Regions from separate parts of the Pectobacterium sp. A5351 genome, predicted to be linked through region 1. Evidence: predicted binding sites of a transcription regulator. Region 1 holds the regulator's gene; each other region holds the start of a gene.
The links. Region 1 encodes Fur, which represses iron uptake genes when iron is present. Its sites were predicted from a motif close to ATAATAATGAGAACNACTATCAA; they were not measured.
Positions count from the first base shown of each region.

Region 2: a site for Fur is predicted at 2,584-2,606, ahead of sufA (Fe-S cluster assembly scaffold SufA). Genes of this name have one in related genera too.
Region 3: a site for Fur is predicted at 1,941-1,963, ahead of O1Q74_RS02320 (isochorismate synthase). Genes of this name have one in related genera too.
Region 4: a site for Fur is predicted at 2,312-2,334, ahead of O1Q74_RS10880 (siderophore-interacting protein). Genes of this name have one in related genera too.

Region 1 covers NZ_CP116477.1:3,012,853-3,017,405, reverse strand. The annotation lists gene glnS (glutamine--tRNA ligase) at 1-1,630, shown strand, start outside; gene fur (ferric iron uptake transcriptional regulator) at 1,694-2,143, opposite strand; gene fldA (flavodoxin FldA) at 2,473-3,000, opposite strand; gene O1Q74_RS13970 (methyl-accepting chemotaxis protein) at 3,888-4,553, shown strand, end outside.
Region 2 covers NZ_CP116477.1:1,761,174-1,765,726, reverse strand. The annotation lists gene sufC (Fe-S cluster assembly ATPase SufC) at 1-409, opposite strand, end outside; gene sufB (Fe-S cluster assembly protein SufB) at 507-2,006, opposite strand; gene sufA (Fe-S cluster assembly scaffold SufA) at 2,020-2,391, opposite strand; gene O1Q74_RS08435 (hypothetical protein) at 2,819-3,220, shown strand; gene menI (1,4-dihydroxy-2-naphthoyl-CoA hydrolase) at 3,270-3,686, opposite strand; gene ydiJ (D-2-hydroxyglutarate dehydrogenase YdiJ) at 3,686-4,553, opposite strand, start outside.
Region 3 covers NZ_CP116477.1:490,227-494,779, forward strand. The annotation lists gene O1Q74_RS02310 (TonB-dependent receptor domain-containing protein) at 1-505, opposite strand, end outside; gene O1Q74_RS02315 (MFS transporter) at 605-1,867, opposite strand; gene O1Q74_RS02320 (isochorismate synthase) at 2,199-3,395, shown strand; gene O1Q74_RS02325 ((2,3-dihydroxybenzoyl)adenylate synthase) at 3,392-4,553, shown strand, end outside.
Region 4 covers NZ_CP116477.1:2,317,916-2,322,468, reverse strand. The annotation lists gene chaA (sodium-potassium/proton antiporter ChaA) at 69-1,169, opposite strand; gene O1Q74_RS10880 (siderophore-interacting protein) at 1,456-2,259, opposite strand; gene O1Q74_RS10875 (gamma-glutamylcyclotransferase) at 2,731-3,417, shown strand; gene O1Q74_RS10870 (DUF481 domain-containing protein) at 3,491-4,531, opposite strand.

The DNA.
Region 1 (4,553 bases):
CTTTATCCGTCAGATTATCGATGAAGATCTGGCGTCCGGTAAGCATGACCATATTCAGACGCGTTTCCCGCCAGAGCCGAACGGCTATCTGCATATTGGGCATGCAAAATCTATTTGCCTGAATTTTGGTATCGCGCGTGACTATCAGGGGCAATGCAACCTACGTTTTGACGACACCAACCCGGTAAAAGAAGATATCGAATACGTTGAGTCGATTAAACGTGACGTCGAGTGGCTGGGCTTTTCATGGAGCGGCGACGTTCGCTATTCTTCTGATTATTTCGATCAACTGCATGCGTATGCGGTTGAGCTGATCGGTAAAGGGCTGGCTTACGTTGATGAACTGACGCCCGAGCAGATCCGTGAATACCGTGGTACGCTGACGGCACCGGGAAAAAACAGCCCTTACCGCGATCGTACCGTGCAGGAAAATCTGGCGCTGTTTGAGAAAATGCGTAACGGTGGATTTGCGGAAGGTACGGCCTGCCTGCGTGCAAAAATCGATATGGCATCGTCCTTTATCGTGATGCGCGATCCGGTGCTGTATCGTATTAAATTTGCCGATCACCACCAGACGGGCAACAAGTGGTGCATCTACCCGATGTATGACTTTACCCACTGCATTTCCGATGCGCTGGAAGGAATCACGCATTCACTGTGTACGCTGGAATTCCAGGATAACCGTCGCCTGTACGACTGGGTGTTGGATAACATCACTATTCCTTGCCATCCGCGTCAGTACGAGTTCTCTCGCCTCAATCTCGAATACGCGATTATGTCCAAGCGTAAGCTGAATCAGTTGGTTACGGAAAACGTCGTTGAAGGATGGGATGACCCACGCATGCCTACCATTTCTGGCCTGCGTCGTCGTGGTTACAGTGCGTCTTCTATCCGTGAGTTCTGTGTGCGCATCGGCGTGACGAAGCAGGATAACAACGTGGAAATGGCTGCGCTTGAATCCTGTATCCGCGACGATCTGAATGATAATGCCCCGCGTGCGATGGCGGTGCTGGATCCGGTCAAAGTGGTGATCGAGAATCTGCCAGCCGGGCACGAAGAATTTGTCGCGATGCCAAACCATCCGAACAAACCGGAAATGGGTTCACGTCAGGTCGCATTCAGCCGTGAGGTTTATATCGATCGCGCGGACTTCCGTGAAGAAGCCAACAAACAGTACAAGCGCTTGGTGCTGGGTAAAGAAGTGCGTCTGCGTAATGCCTATGTGATCAAAGCCGATCGCATTGAAAAAGATGAGCAGGGCACCATCACCACGATTTACTGTCGCTATGATGCGGAAACGCTGAGCAAAGATCCGGCTGATGGTCGTAAAGTGAAAGGCGTGATTCACTGGGTTTCTGCGGCACACGCGGTACCAGCTGAATTCCGCTTGTACGATCGCTTGTTCAGTGTGGCAAACCCTGGCGCGGCGGAAGACTTCCTGTCGACGATTAATCCAGACTCACTGAAAATTACGCAAGGTTTTGTGGAAGCAAGCCTGGCGCAGGCGGAAGCAGAGAAAGCGTATCAGTTTGAGCGTGAAGGTTATTTCTGTGCCGACCGTGTTTACTCCAGTGCGGAACATCTGGTGTTTAACCGTACGGTTGGACTGCGTGATACCTGGGTAGGCTAACGCCTCCGGTAAGAAGACAAAAATAAAACCGCCTCGGCGGTTTTATTTTTTTATGCGGTCGATTTATCGTGTTGATTCGTGCAGGGTTTCATCCTCGCGGCAATCCCCTTCACTGCAATGCCCGTAGAGATACAAACTGTGGTTGGTCAGTTTAATGCCGTGTCTTTCTGCGATCTCGCGTTGGCGTGCTTCGATAGATTCATCGCGGAATTCAATGACTTTGCCACAGTCGAGGCAAATTAAGTGATCGTGATGATGCTGTTGTGTCAGTTCGAAGACGGATTTACCCCCTTCGAAGTTATGACGAGTGACGATGCCCGCATCATCAAACTGGTTGAGTACGCGATAGACGGTAGCAAGACCAATCTCTTCGCCCATATCAATCAATCTCTTATATAAATCTTCCGCACTGACGTGGTGACAGACCGGATCCTGTAACACTTCCAGAATTTTCAGTCTTGGAAGCGTGACTTTCAGGCCGGCCTTCTTTAATGCGATATTGTTGTCAGTCATGCGGGTTTAGTCCTGTTGCTTGCTTATCAATGGAGGCTGCCTAGCCTATGACATCGGTCGGCGCAAAAAATGTAATAGCGTCCCAATTATAGAACCGCACATACAAAATGAAAACAAGGGAATGTTAACAATATTGTCCCCATTCATATTACTGGTATACAACGCAATCCGTTGTTGATGAATAAAGAAATGGTGAAGTACGTATAAAACCGATGGGATTATTGTACAGGTTTACGGATAGAAGTTAAAAAAATGTATCAATTATTATGAAAGGTTTTACCTATCAATGTTATTTTGGCTCTGATAGGAGCTATCAGAGCCAACGCGTCTTAGCCAACCAGCTCTTTCAGGTTCAGTTCATCGCTGATCTGTTTTACCCACGCGGTTACGCGCTCGCTGGTCAGTTCAGGCTGACGGTCTTCATCAATAGCCAGGCCGATGAAGTGATTGTCGTCGGCGAGTCCTTTAGAGGCTTCAAAGTAATAGCCTTCTGTTGGCCAGTGGCCGACAATCGTCGCACCGCGAGGCTCAATAATGTCACGAATAGTACCCATGGCATCGCAGAAGTATTCTGCATAGTCTTCCTGATCGCCACAGCCAAATAGAGCAACCAGTTTTCCTGTGAAATCAATCTCTTCCAGTGAAGGGAAAAAGTCATCCCAATCGCACTGAGCTTCACCGTAATACCAGGTTGGAATACCCAGCAGCAGAATATCGAAACCTTCGAGGTCTTCTTTGCTGCTTTTGGCGATGTCATGAACATCAGCAACGTTGGTGCCTAACTGTTGTTGGATCGTTTTGGCGATGTTTTCAGTATTACCAGTGTCACTGCCAAAGAATATTCCGATGAGTGCCATGAATTGAATAACCTCTTGATTCCTAATGGTATGGTGTAATGTTTCACCCACTTATCTGTTAATAATAACAGACACTCACATCAGGAGAAACTCGTATCGGTAAGGAGGCGTAAATCAAGAACGTATGAAATGCGGAGGGCAGTAAAAGAAATGAAGCGTATCTCTGCGGAGGCTAAATTCCACACAGTGAATAGGGATTATGTTGTCGTCTGGGACTAAATGCACATATCCTTAATGTATTTATGGATATTTATTATAACAACGTTTCATTTTTTATGAATGTGCTTTTTATTTTAAAAACTAATTTCGGTTGTAATTAAAAAATAGGCTTCTGTTTGTAAGAAATAAAAAAACTTTACAGTACGCTACGATGCATGAGTATTAAAATACATATAAAAGATAATGTTTTTATCGGATTGAATACTTATAACATTTATCGTGAATATTCCCAATAAATTAAAACAAGAATTATAACCATTTACAGATGAGGTGATGAAAATACAAGAATGGTTTTTATCATATTGATTTTAAATGGATAAATTAAGATTTCAGCGTAAGCGGCCTTGCCGACTGATAGCATGTCCATGCTGACGTACATGAGACACGGTCGGCAGCATTTTTGATGGTAACTCTATGATTAAAATACTTATATCTATAAAAATAGGTGGATTCATTCTCAATATAAAAAATTATATTAATAAATATAGCGAGAATGCTAAATATTCTCTGTATTTAGCCGATGATTTAGCGTGGTTTTTTAGTTTTCAACTCGGTGAAATGTGAACGCTAGGGAGAAGTGACTTGTTTCATGGTGTGAATTTTCTGATTCACATCGGTTGATTAGCGATAAAAATATTTTTAACCATTTTCCTGATTTGGAGTGAGCTATGAGACTTATAAAAAATATTGCCATCAGAACTGCTATGCTATGGGTGCTGGGTATTTTTTGTGTTCTTTGGGGCGGCGTATCAATATATACCATGTTCTCTTTTAAAGAGATGACGGCGAGCTCGAAAACTAGCACTTTGCTGGTTCAGAACATGAATTTTATCAACCAGGGCAACGATCAATACTTCCGCATGGTAACCCGTCTGGCGCGCGCTGTTGACGCCCGCCGCAGCGGTGATAATGCCACCGCAGATAAAGAGCAGGCTTCCGCCCTCGTCGCGCTGGATAAACTGAAGTCTGATTTGGTGGCGTTTAATGCTATCGATCATGCGGGTCTGGATGCCACGCTGGTACAGGCCGTCAGTCGTGACTGGAACAATCTGGTGACTCAGGGCGTTGAGCCGCTTTATCAAAAGGCCGTTGCCAACGCGCTGGATGATTACCAAAACCAGGCCAAGAACGTTGTACCGCCGCTGAGTCGTCAGTTTGGTGCGTCTTTATCCGCATTCAGTAAAGCCAGCGCAGAGAAATTCGATGCGGCGGGCGTGCGTTTTGAGCAAATTACTACGATTGGGCAGAACATTTTGCTGAGCGGATTGGTTATCGGTCTTATCATGCTGTTCCTGACCGATCGTTATCTGGTGGTGTGTTTGGTTCGTCCGCTA
Region 2 (4,553 bases), 1.3 Mb from region 1:
GATCTTCCGGCATATTCAACAGCTTGATCTTTTCTTCGATAAAATCGGCGAAATCAAAGCGATCCAGCGGTTCCTGCTCACGGTATTTACGCACCGCGTTAACGGAAGTTTGCAGGAAGAACTGGTTGCTGACGCCTGGGATTTCTACCGGATACTGAAACGCCATGAAGACGCCTTCACCCGCACGATCTTCTGGGGACAACTCCAGCAGATCTTTCCCTTTGAAGCTCACCGAACCGTCGGTCACTTCGTATTCTTCACGTCCAGCCAGCGTCGCGGAGAGCGTACTTTTACCTGAGCCATTCGGGCCCATAATCGCGTGAACTTCACCTGGCTTAATGGTGAGATTAAGCCCTTTGATGATCTCTTTGCCTTCTACGCTGACTTTTAAATTTTCGATGCTTAACATGCTTATTCCTTCCAACGCCCAATGCGACGAGCGCTTAATGAATTCCGGGACCGATGATTCTCATTATTCGTCTGTGAAAATCCCGGTAACCGCCGAATTAACCCACGCTATGTTCCAGGCTAATCGCCAGTAACTTTTGTGCTTCTACCGCAAATTCCAGCGGCAATTCAGAGAAGACGTCCTTACAGAATCCGTTCACGATCATCGAGATGGCATCATCTTCGCTGATTCCACGTTGCAGACAGTAGAACAGCTGGTCTTCACCAATTTTCGAGGTCGTCGCTTCGTGCTCCAACTGCGCGGTATTGTTGCGCACTTCCACGTACGGGAACGTGTGCGCACCGCACTCGCTACCGATCAGCATGGAGTCACACTGGGTGAAATTACGGGCATTAGCCGCACTCGGCATGATCTTCACCAGACCACGGTACGTGTTCTCACTGCGTCCGGCTGAAATCCCTTTAGAGATGATGGTCGAGCGGGTGTTTTTACCGATGTGGATCATCTTGGTGCCGGTATCGGCCTGCTGACGGCCATTGGTCAAGGCGACAGAGAAGAATTCACCCACGGAGTAGTCACCGCGCAGAATGACGCTTGGGTATTTCCAGGTGATCGCAGAGCCGGTTTCCGACTGTGTCCATGACATTTTTGAATGCTCGCCCGCACACAGTGCGCGCTTGGTCACGAAGTTCAGAATCCCGCCTTCTGCGTCATCTTTACCGGAGAACCAATTCTGCACCGTGGAGTATTTCACTTCGGCATTCTTGTTGATGATGACTTCCACCACGGCGGCGTGCAGCTGGTAGGTGTCACGAACGGGCGCGGAGCAACCTTCGATGTAGCTGACGTAGCTGTCGTCATCGGCAATCAGGATCGTACGTTCGAACTGACCAGTTTTCGCCGCGTTGATGCGAAAATACGTCGACAGCTCCATCGGGCAACGCACGCCTTTCGGGATGTACACAAACGTGCCGTCAGAAGCGACCGCCGAGTTCAGCGCCGCAAAGAAGTTATCGTTGGCGGGTACGACCGTACCGAGGTACTGGCGCACCAGATCGGGATGTTCCTGAATCGCCTCGCTGAATGAACAGAAGATAATGCCTTTTTCAGCCAGCTCATGCCGATACGTGGTCGCAACGGATACGGAGTCGAAAATCGCATCGACGGCGACTTTCTGGCCTTCACGGACAGGAACGCCCAACTGATTAAACGCATTCTCTACTTCGCTGGTCAGGTAATTATTCACGTCCGTAATCCCGGATTGCTGCTTGGCACCGGGCTCAGAGCCGCAGCTGTCGTCGCAGTTACCGCAGGAAGGCGCGGAATAATAGCTATAGTCCTGATAGTCGAGCTTCTCGTAATGGGCTTTCAGCCAATGCGGTTCTTCCATCTCCAGCCACGCCTTGTAGGCGTTGAGACGGAATTCCAGCATCCACTCAGGTTCATTACGCTTCGCCGAGATCGCCCGTACGACATCTTCATTGATGCCATGCGCCAGCTCATCAGTTTCCAATTGCGTAAAGAAACCTTCTTTATAGCGTCCATCACCCATCCAGATCTGGACATCATCAGGTACATCTACCGTGCTACGTGCCATAATTTTTCATCACTTAAATGCCAAAGCTTTCGCCACATCCACAAGCATGTTGCGCTCTGGGATTATTAAACTTGAATATCTGATTCAGCCCTTCACGGACGAAATCGAGTTCTGTGCCGTCAATGAAAGGCATTGCTTTCAGTGGGACATACAGTTTTGCACCATCACGTTCGAAGACCAGATCGTCGGTTTCGAACTCCTGAACCAGATCCAGCACATAGCCAAATCCCGCACAGCCGGATTGTTTAACGCTGAGCCGCAGTCCTTGCACGGCCTCATCCTGCTTCATCAGATTCTTAATCTGCTTCACGGCGCTTTCTGTCAGCGTCAATCCTTGCCAGACATTTTCATCCAGTGAAAACGTCCCTATATTTTCCGCTTGCATATGGAATACCTCATTACGTGTGGTACCAGTTTTAGGCTGGTTTCCCCTAATGTTAGTGATAATGAAACTAGCTTCAACCTCTTGTTTCGCAGGGCTATTCGTAACATTTCAGTTTTTAGCAAGCCAATAGCATCATTTTACACATCTCGAACGCAGCAAACAATATGACAAAAGATCAATTAACACATTGATTTTAAAATAATTATCATCATCACCCCGACATATTACGGCCAGGTAATAATTATCATCTCGTTATCATTATTATAACATTTATCGGTGATACCTATTTATAAAACAGGGGAGGTATATGAAGATTTATGTGATTCCCGATCGTATTTTTTGGCGTTAAAGCACATTTTTCCCATTGATCGCCGCCTTTTTTATCAATATGATAATGATTATCATTTCATATTCAGGATCGTTCACTATGTTTTCCGTGACTGCCTGGCTGCACCACCAGATTGACGAATATAAATTCCAGATTCGCGATGCCACCGTTGATTTTTACATGGCGGAAGCGCGCCTGAATCGCCCCGGAAGCAATATTGACCATTTACGTCGCTATCATAACGTCTGCATGGACATGGTTGAACTCTGTCTGAGAAATGGCGATGACGACAGCTATCTGCATGCGCTGGTCAAGCTACACAATCGGTTGATTAAAGAGATCAATAATGAAGGGCGTTGCCACCTCTTTCGGGTGCAAAGCTACTACTTTGCCCGTAACACGCTGAAGTCGATTTGCCATCAGCTAAGCATGCAAGGTTCATGGGATAAAGCCACCGCGTTTCAGACCGACTTCGTTAAGCGCGTGCCTTTTCTTCCCTGAATAACCGAACCAGACCGGCTGGCAGTCTGGTTCGGTGTTTGCTCTGTGTTTACGGTGTAATAACCGATGTTGTCAGACGAGAAATGCAGCACAGGCGATTCTGATTATCAAAAATCTCAATCTGCCACACTTGGCTACGGCGGCCAACGTGCAGCGCGCGGCACACGCCACGCACTTCACCTTCGCGCACGGCTCGCAGATGATTGGCATTGATTTCAAGGCCCACCACCTGCTGATCGCCCTCAGAGCACAAATAGCCCGCGACGGAACCCAGTGATTCCGCCAGCACAACAGACGCACCGCCGTGGAGTAAGCCAAACGGCTGGCGCGTGCGTTCATCCACCGGCATCACGGCTTCCAGAACATCATCCGCGATATGGGTATAGCGAATACCGACATGGCCCACCATGCACGTCTGACTCTGTTGATTAAGTTGCTCAAGCGTAACCTGTCGTTTCCATAGCATCAGATAATCTCCAGCAGGGCTTGTAGCGGATGGCGTAATGCGCTGCCTTCCATACGTTTCACCTGACTGCGGCATGAATAGCCGGTGGTCAGGCAGCGTTTCTGGGGTAACTTCTGCAACACCTGTTGCCAGGATAGTGCATAAATGCCCTGCGAGTTGGCGAGGTTTTTGGTTTCATGACCGTAGGTTCCCGCCATACCGCAACATCCGACGCTGACATTTTCCAGTTTGGCACCAAAGCGCAAGAAGATATCAGCCCACTGTTTCGTACTGATCGGCAGCGCCGTGGTTTCCGTACAGTGTCCCAGCAGATACCAGGATTCGCCAGTGGCAGGCTGCGACGAGCTGTCGGCCAGTGCCGTCACCAGCCATTCATGCACCAGTTGCACCTGGAAATCACCGCGTTTCTCACCCAGGATTTCACGGTATTCATCGCGATAGCACAGTACCAACGCCGGATCGACGCCTACCATCGGCATCCCCAGTTTAGCCACGCGATTCAGGAAATCAGCCGTCTTTAACGCAGTTTTAGCAAAACGCTGCAAGAAGCCCTTAATGTGTTGCGCCTTCCCGTTCGGTGAGAACGGTAACAGCACCGGTTTCAGCTTCAGTTTTTCGATCAGATGGATGAAATCAGCCACCACCTGCGCATCGTAATAGCTGGTAAACGGATCCTGCACAATTAACACGTACTGCTGACGCGCCGCTTCCGGCAACTGTTCCAACTGTTCCAGCGTGGTGTTGACGCCACTATGTCCGGCAAACTGCTGGCGCAGCGACGGCGATGACAGCAAAGGTAAATCAACCATGCCGATCTGGCTGCGGCTCAGATTATTCAGCAGCGGCATTTTCAGGAAGAAGTTAAAC
Region 3 (4,553 bases), 1.9 Mb from region 1:
TGACTACACCGCCCAGCGCATCGGCACCGTACAGAGAAGACATCGGGCCACGAATCACTTCGATACGTTCAATCGCCGACATAGGAATGGAACTCAGATCGAAATCATTCCCCATATCGGTTGCGAGAGATTCTTGGGAGTTAATACGACGACCATTCACCAGAAGCAGTGTGTAGTCCGCCCGCATACCACGGATTTTAATTTCGTTACGGCCATAGGTAGTCGACGGGTTGATGTTAATCCCCGGCAGCTTTTTCACCGCATCGGAAACGTTATTCACCGACATCTTTTCCAACTCGGCGCGGGTGATGACAGAGACGCTGGCGGGGGCGCTTAGCGTGGTGTGTTTCGTCTGCGTTGCCGTCACGACGATTTTTTCATCTGTCGCGTTTTCCGCCTGTGCCAGTGCAGGCAGTGCCAGTAACCCGGTCACCAGCAGGGCGCGATACACCTTGCTGTGTGGGAAATGATGATGTGAAAAACGATTTTCCGATTTTAGCTGCATGTCAAAGACCCCATCAAAGAGTGGAAAAAACATCCCCATAAATAAATAGCGTGCTGTGTGCGTGTATTACCGACCCACTCATTGAGTAAATCGATCGATTTATTGCCCTGTAGCCTGTGCCGTTTGGCGTGCGGCCATCTTTCGGCTGCGTTCAACCAACTGCGGAATCAGGCGTAGGGTTAGCAGCATGGCGGCCAGCGCAAATACGGCGCTGGCGACGGCGAGCTGTGAGAACCCATCAATTTTTCCCTCAACCGAGGTGCTCAGATAAGCAGCAGAAGCGACGCTGGCAAGCCCCGACGCCACGTTGGCCGCAGTTCCCTGATAGGACATAAACGCGGCGCGCTGATGCGGCAGCGGAATGCCGGCGGTAATTGCCAGCGTGCTGCTGGAGCGGGCTGCGCTGAGCGCCATGAACAGGGTGAACACCAGATACAGGGAAAGCGAAAAAGGCAAAACGAAACCACAGAGGATCACAACGGCCAGCAGCAGCGTTGTCACCACGATCGTCCGGCTGGCATACCCTCGATCCAGCAAGTTGCCGCACAGCTGCATGGTTACCATGCTGGCCAGCCCGCCGCAGAGATAAAGCAGGGAAATATCATCCCGTGGGAACGCCAGATTGAACTGAAAGTAGTTGGAAAAATGGGGAATCAGCAGGAAATGGCCGAACATTTGTAGCGAAACCACCGTCAGTCCCAACAGGAAAAGCGGGGAGGCCAGCAGATCGTGTAATACGGAAGTGGGTACTGTGTTGGGAGATGCGCTTGGTTGAGATCGGTGCGTCAGCGGCATGGAAGGAAAGAGCCACAGCACTAACAGCGCCAGCAGCAGGCCGCCGAGGCCGAAAATATAAAACGGTGCTTGCCAGTTAATACGGTGAGCCAGTTCCAGCGACAGCGGCATGATGATAATGGCCGCGAGTGAAAAACTCATACCGACGTAGGCCAGCTGCTTTCCGCGCTCGTTGGCCGGCACAATATCGACAACTGCCGCCATCAACACGCCAGAGGCCGGCCCGGCCACACAGCCTGCCAGAATAAACAGCACTAAAAGATGGGTTTGGCTGCTGGCAAACATGCAGGCCGCCGTCAGGCTGAAGCGCAGCGTCAGCAGAATAATCAGAGCATGTTTACGGTTAAATCTGTCCAGATAAGGGGCGGCGAGGAAGCCGACAATGGCGGAGGCAAACGTTGCGCCACCGCTAATGTAGCCGATGTTCTTGGCATCCATAGACAGGGCGCTGATGAAATCGGGACCTAACGGCATCACCATCATCAGGCTGCCGAGGGAAAGCATGTTGATGAGCAGCGCCAGATGCACAACGGGTCGGGTGTGCTGGCGGTACATGCTTTCATCCATGACGGGCTCACATTTAGACACAGTTAGTAAAATATTCGCGCAGTCTAGCGCAGCTTAATTTTCCTGACAATGAATGATAAGTATTTTCATTATCATCTGTGATGTGGGTTTTATAATCAATACATTCCTATTGCTAACCATTAACCGTTATGAAAGATGACCAAAAAAATTGATTAACATCAATATAACCCCTATTTAGTGGGCGTGAATAAGCATTCTGTGGAAGGATTGACCGAACACGTTACTTCAGTGTAATTTAACTTCGCTTGATATAAATGATAATGATTTTAATAATCATTGGTATTTAATTTGCGAGCGCAGGAGCTGCCTTGTGGATACACTGATTACAGAAGCTGAAACATTTAGCGGGCTAACTTATTCGGAAAAGACTGCTTTTTTATATGCATCGGAACACCGTAGCCTTTCGACTTCCGGCTTATTTGAACGTATTTCGTCCCCTGTTTGCGTTCCAGACTCGCACAATGATGGGCTGAGTTCTGCAATCGCGCAGGCGTTCCAGCGGGCGCGTCAGGCAGGGCAGTCGCTGCCTATTGTGGTGGGGGCGATTCCTTTTGATACCACACAACCCTCTAGTCTCTATATCCCTGATAATTATACCGTTACGACGAAATCTGAACTCGTCAGTCGTGCTCGTAAGCAGACGGCAGCAGCACCTGCCGCACTCACGCTGAACAGCGTTCCAGACGAATATCAGTTCAAGTCTATCGTGGCGGAGGCCGTTGAACGTTTCCGCCGCGGTGAACTGAGCAAAGCAGTACTGTCACGCATTCTGGACATTGAGCTGACGGGCCCGGTTAAGGCGCAAACGATCCTCAACAACCTGATGGTGCAGAACGCGGGGGGTTATCACTTCTCGCTGCCGCTGCCTGATGGTTCCATCTTACTGGGCGCCAGCCCGGAACTGCTGCTGCGTAAGCAGGGCAATGTCATTGTCTCCAACCCGCTGGCGGGATCGGCACGACGGATGAACGATGAACATCTGGATTACCTGAATAGCCAGCGCTTGCTGAATTCCAGCAAAGATAAGCACGAGCACAAGCTGGTGGTGGATGACATTCGTCAACGTCTGATGCCGCTTTGCTCGTCATTAACGGTGCCATCGGCGCCTGCGCTGATGCACACCGCCTCCATGTGGCACCTGTCTACCGCCATTAGCGGTGAACTGGTTAACCCAGAGATGACGGCGCTTCAGGTGGCCTGCCAACTGCATCCGACTCCTGCGCTGTGCGGCTTCCCCACGCAGGACGCGCGCCAGCTGATCGCCGAACTGGAACCGCACGATCGCGGCATATTCAGCGGCATTGTCGGCTGGTGTGATGCCAACGGTGATGGCGAATGGGCGATAGCGATTCGCTGCGGCACCATCAAAAACAATAACGTTCGCCTGTTTGCCGGTGCGGGCATTGTTGAGGCGTCAGTCCCCGAGGAGGAATGGGCTGAAACCGCCGCCAAATTAAACACGATGCTGAATGCGTTTGGGCTTAACTCTGGTGTGGATGGACTATGAGCATTGAATTTACGCCCTGGCCAGAGGAACTGGCGCAGCGTTACCGCGAAAAGGGGTACTGGGTCGGTCTGCCGTTGACGGATGCCTGGGAACGCCATCTGACGACGCAACCTGACGCCGTTGCGGTGGTGTGCGGCGAGCGCCAGTGGAGCTATCGGGAGTTGGATCGGCAGGCTTCCGCGCTGGCATCGCGTCTGACGGAAAGCGGCCTGCGTTGTGGTGACACGGCATTGGTGCAGTTGCCGAACGTGGCTGAATTTTACCTGACCTTTTTCGCGTTGCTGAAAATGGGCGTCGCGCCAGTTAACGCGCTGTTCAGTCACAACAAGCTGGAATTGCTGTCATACGCCACGCAGATCGAACCGCGCTTACTGATCGCCTCGGCCGAACACCCGCTGTTTGGCAACGGCGAGTTTCTGGATCGGCTACAGACGCAGGTTCCCCGCCTGCAAACGGTGGTGATGCTCGGCGACAGTCCGCTGGGGCACAGTCTGTCAGACTGGTTGCAACCGCGCACTTCAGCCAGCCAGTATCAGCCTTCCGCGTCGGGGCAGGTTGCCTTCTTCCAGCTTTCTGGCGGCAGTACTGGTACGCCGAAGCTGATTCCCCGCACCCACGATGATTACTACTACAGCGTGCGCCGCAGCGTGGAAATCTGTGAGCTGACGCCACAAACCCGCTACCTGTGCGCCTTGCCCGCACCGCATAACTTCCCGTTAAGTTCACCCGGTTCGCTCGGCGTGTTTTATGCCGGTGGACGCGTCGTGCTGGCGCCGGATCCGGGGGCGATGACCTGTTTCCCGCTGATCGAACGCCACCAGATCGATATTACCTCGCTGGTGCCGCCCGCTGCCGCATTGTGGATCCAGGCGGCCGAGCAGTTTGGTGGCGCGCTGCATAGCCTGAAGATCTTGCAGGTAGGCGGGGCGAAGCTGAGTGAAACCGTCGCACGTCGTATTCCGGCGGTGCTGGGCTGCAAGCTACAGCAGGTGCTTGGCATGGCGGAGGGGCTGGTGAACTACACCCGACTGGACGACAGCGATGAGCATATCTTCACGACACAGGGCTGCCCGATGAGCCCGGACGATGAAGTGAAGGTGCTGGACATTGACGGCAATCCGGTGCCGCGAGGCGAAGCCGGGCTGCTGGCGACGCGTG
Region 4 (4,553 bases), 690 kb from region 1:
CCAGATATACATCAAGAGAAGTGCAGTCTTGCGGAGCCGACGCGGCGAAAACCGCGTCGGCAGAGGGGTTACAGCGTGATGGTGATCAGATAGGCGGCAAAGAGCGCCAGATGCGCACTACCGCTTAATACGTTGGTTCTGCCGGTGGAGAACGTAATGTGGCACAGCACCAGCACCGACAGCATCACCACGATGTGCGGCATATCCAGACCGAAGTTCAGCGTGCGGCCAGTGATCATGGCGATGATCGTAACGGTAGGAACCGTCAGTGAAATGGTTGCCAGCACGGAACCGAAAAACAGGTTCATAGCACGCTGCACCTGATTTTTCAGGACGGCGCGGATCGCTCCCAGCCCTTCAGGCGAGAGGATTAACAGCGCAACCAGGAAGCCGGTAAACTGCGTCGGTGCGTTCATTTCGGTCAGCAGCGTTTCCAGCGGCATGGAGTTCATCTTGGTTACCGCGATAACGGCAATCAGGTGAATCAGAAGCCAGCCAGTGTGCCACAGCGAACTGTGAGCAGACGGTTTACCGTGATGAGGATCGTCGCCGTCGCCTTCGTCTTCGTGCTCATACACAAACAGGCTTTGGTGCGTACGCGTTTGGATTAACAGAAACACCCCGTACATCGCTGCGGAAATCGCAGCAATAATCAGCGACTGCGATACGCTGAAATTGCCATCGGGCAAGGCGCTGGGGAAAACCAGCACAATCACCGCCAATGGGAAGATCGCCATCAGGTACTGCTTGATGCCGCTGAGGTTAACATACTGCGTCGCGAATTTGCGGCCGCCGAGCAAGAGGGCGAAACCGACCAGGCCGCCGGTGACAATCACGATAATCGAATAGAGGGTGTCACGCATCAGGTCCGGGCCCGCGTCACCGGTTGCCATCAGCGCTGAAATCAGGCTGACCTCCAGAATGACGACGGACAGGCTGAGGATTAACGACCCGTAGGGTTCACCCAGACGGTGTGCGAGCACGTCGGCGTGACGTACCACGCTGAACGCGCTGAAAAGTATGCCGGCTAATGCGAGGGCGTTAATACCGAGAATGGCGATAAAATCTTGTGAACTGCCCCACATGTAGAGCACGGCCAGCGCAATAACGGGAAAAATGAGGGAATATTCATGATGGCGAGTTTTGACCACCTCAGCATGAGACTTCATTGCGGGAGTTCTCCTTATCCAGAGGAATGATGCGGCAAAATATCCCCGTCATACGTTAAGTTAGCCTATCGGCCACCCGAATGGTTCCGGAGATAAAACGACAATAAACAGCAAAAGGTGACTAAAAAGTAGTTATAACGTAATAAAACGAACAAGATAATAACAGATTGTCGACGCGATGCGGGGAGTTTTACGGATTTTTACGCTTTGAGGTAAAATTTCAATGAGAAGGGAGAATTCAGGTATCTTCTCCCTATCATGATAATATCAAATATATTTTTTATGGTTATTCGTCAGGATTATCCATAATATCATGGCGTTTATGATGATAATCCTCTTCATTTAACCCCTCTCGCCAATAAGGCACGGCATACATCTGATTTCGTTCACACCCGCGTTCGCGACGTACATGACGACGAAGCTGAACCACGATGCGATCCTCACCTGCTAACCAATAAAACGCATCCTCAACGGCAGGAAGCGCCTGAAAATGCTGCAACAGCGCGTCGGTTGCCTCTGTTCCACCGACGATCCAGTGCAGTTGAAGCTGTGAGGGTTTAGCAATAGCGAGTTTATCCGCCTCGCTGTCGACACGGATTACAGCATGTCCCTGAGCGTCGTCAGGCAGATTCTCTAACAGTGCCATGAGCGCGGGGAGCGAAGACGGGTCAGCAGCCAGATAATAAGCGGCCGCTGGCGGCAGCATGGGGAGCGGGCCACCGGGTTGCGAAATACCAATCCAGTCACCGGGTTTGGCCTGACGGGCAAACGTGACGGCAGGTCCGGCGTGTTCATGCAGTGCGAAAACCATATCCAGTTCCGCCTCTTCCGGTCGTAGTGCACGGACGCTATAGGTGCGAACGATAGGGCGGGCTTCGCCTTCTGGCCAGACTGGGCCGCGTTCGCCGATGGCAGGCAGAACCGGTTTTTGCTGTCCTGCCTGTGGCAGAAAGAGTTTGATGTGCGCGCCATATCGCTCGACTGGGTAATCGCGCAACGCGTCATGATGGAAAGTCATGCAACGCAAATGAGGGGAAATATCGTGGATCTGTTTAACCTGAACTAAAACAGGCTGACGCGGCGTTGCCATTCAGTGTCTCCGTGGGTAGTCGATGCCAAAATAGAGAAGATAATAACACGAGATGATAATTGTTATCATTTGATGTCTGTCCGTTATTATTCCTATCGCCGTCGATATTCTGTCGGCGCTTTTGTATTAGCGGTAAACGCACGATTCTCGGCAGGCTGCTGACGTCAAAAAAATGAGGTTTGTATCAGGAAAGCGTCAAGTCTCGCGGCGAGTTGCCGATGAATTGATATACCGCCTGTCTGAAACGCGAATGATTTAGAGGACAAAGGCGGAATCTTGCGTGAGTGAAACATTATCACGAACTTTTTTAGTTTTTGTGACCACTATCAAACTTGATCGCAAAGCCATAAATGAATAACCTCAAGATTGATGGTGTTGTAAAATTAAGCAGATGAAGCAGTTAGGTTTTTAAACGCAGGGCGAGAGCCGATCTGACGAGCAGGAAAAGAGTAAGGTTGGGGGTGGTAAGTAGTGTTAACACGCGATTTTTTGCAGAAAGCAGATTGTAGAACGTCTTTTGGTTGTATTGAAGAAACCTTACTGCTCACGCCGCAACAGCGGGCTGATTCGTTGGACAGGATGCTGGCACTGCGGCCCAATAGCTGTCCGGTCTGGGTATTTGGCTACGGTTCGCTGATGTGGAACCCAGTTTTTGACGCCGAAGAAACCTGTCTGGCTACGCTGACAGGGTGGCAGCGTGCCTTTTGCCTGCGTCTCACTATCGGTCGCGGCACGGTAACCCAGCCGGGGCGGATGCTGGCGTTGCAGCCCGGTGGACAAACGACAGGTCTGGCTTTCCGTTTACCGGAAGCGTCTCTGCGTGAAGATCTGGAGCTGCTCTGGAAGCGCGAAATGCTGACGGGCTGCTACCGTCCGCTCTGGTGTGAACTGCAGCGGAAAAACGGCACACCGCTGACGGCGCTGGTGTTTGTGTCCGAACCGGAACATCCTCTTAATGAAAATGATACCTGTATTCAGAGCGTTGCCCCGCTGATTGCCCGTGCGAGCGGGCCGCTTGGCACCAATGCGCAATATCTGTTCGCGTTGGAGCAAGAGCTGAAAAATCACGGGACGGAAGATGCAAGCGTGAGTGAACTGGCCCAGCGGGTGCGTGTTCTGCAACAGTCGTGTTCTGCGGCGGCGGGGAGCGGACAATAGCGGTGTGACGAGCGTGAGTGTTGAGGTGAACGACGATGTTGCCGTTCACCTTGAGACGTATGAAGCGACCGAATTACCAGCCGACGCCAACACCCATGGTGTATAGCGTGTCGTCAACATCTCCCTGATTACTTTCGATACGGGTACGTGACACTTTCATTGTCATAGAAGACCAGTCGGTCAGCTTGAAGCGCAGGCCAGCATCCGCTTTCAGGTAGATTGGCGCAGTGCCGTCAAACGAGCGCCCCAATTCACCGTTGGTGAAAGCTTCGACCGATTTGCTGAACAGGTAACGGTTATACGCCCACTTTATACCACCTGAGTAGAAGTCATCCTCACCTGTATCGCGATACACGAAGGTTTGGGAGTTGACCAGTGAGGTCAGAGAGAACGCGCCTAAATCGTTATCCCAGAACTGATAACCGGGACCAAGACCGAAGGAACGGTTGATTTTAATGCTTTCGATCCAGTCGCGTTTGTACTGATAACGACCCTGCCAGAACCAGTTCTCATCCACGAACTTATCCAGCGCATATTCGCCAGCCGCATTCTTGGTGCTCTCGACTTTATCCTCTTTTGCCAAATGGTAACTGGCATCAAGGTTGTGTCGCCACGTATCGTGACGCGCTTTGGTATTCAGCGTCACATCGTAGTTATCCGTTTCTGTCGAACTCTTCTTGTGCGACATACCGGCGTCAATGTTGCCTTTCCAGGCGAAATCGGTCACCAGTGGCTTCTGTGCGACGATGGACGTGATCTCGGAAAGCGGCAATGTTTGCGGACCCGCGGCTTCGTTAGCCAGCGACGGGTTCGCGACGATGGCGCGGTTTTCGCCCGCTTTGATCGTCGGATACAGAACGCCTTTCTCGTAGCGTTCGCCTTGAATCACCAGACCATGGTCGGATTCAAAGGTTTTCACCTTGTCCCAGGCTACAGAAATAGAGCCGGCATAGTCGGTGTTGATAAAGAGTTTACCGCCGTCAAGCAGCGTGATTTTCCCTGTGAGCTTGTCGCCGTTGTTCAGCCAAATGGTGTCAGCGCGGCTCTGTGTAATGCCAGCAGAGAGGGCGATGACCAGGCTGAGGGAAGAGATTGCGTGTTTGGATAGTGTCATTATTGCCAAGTAAACAGTGGTG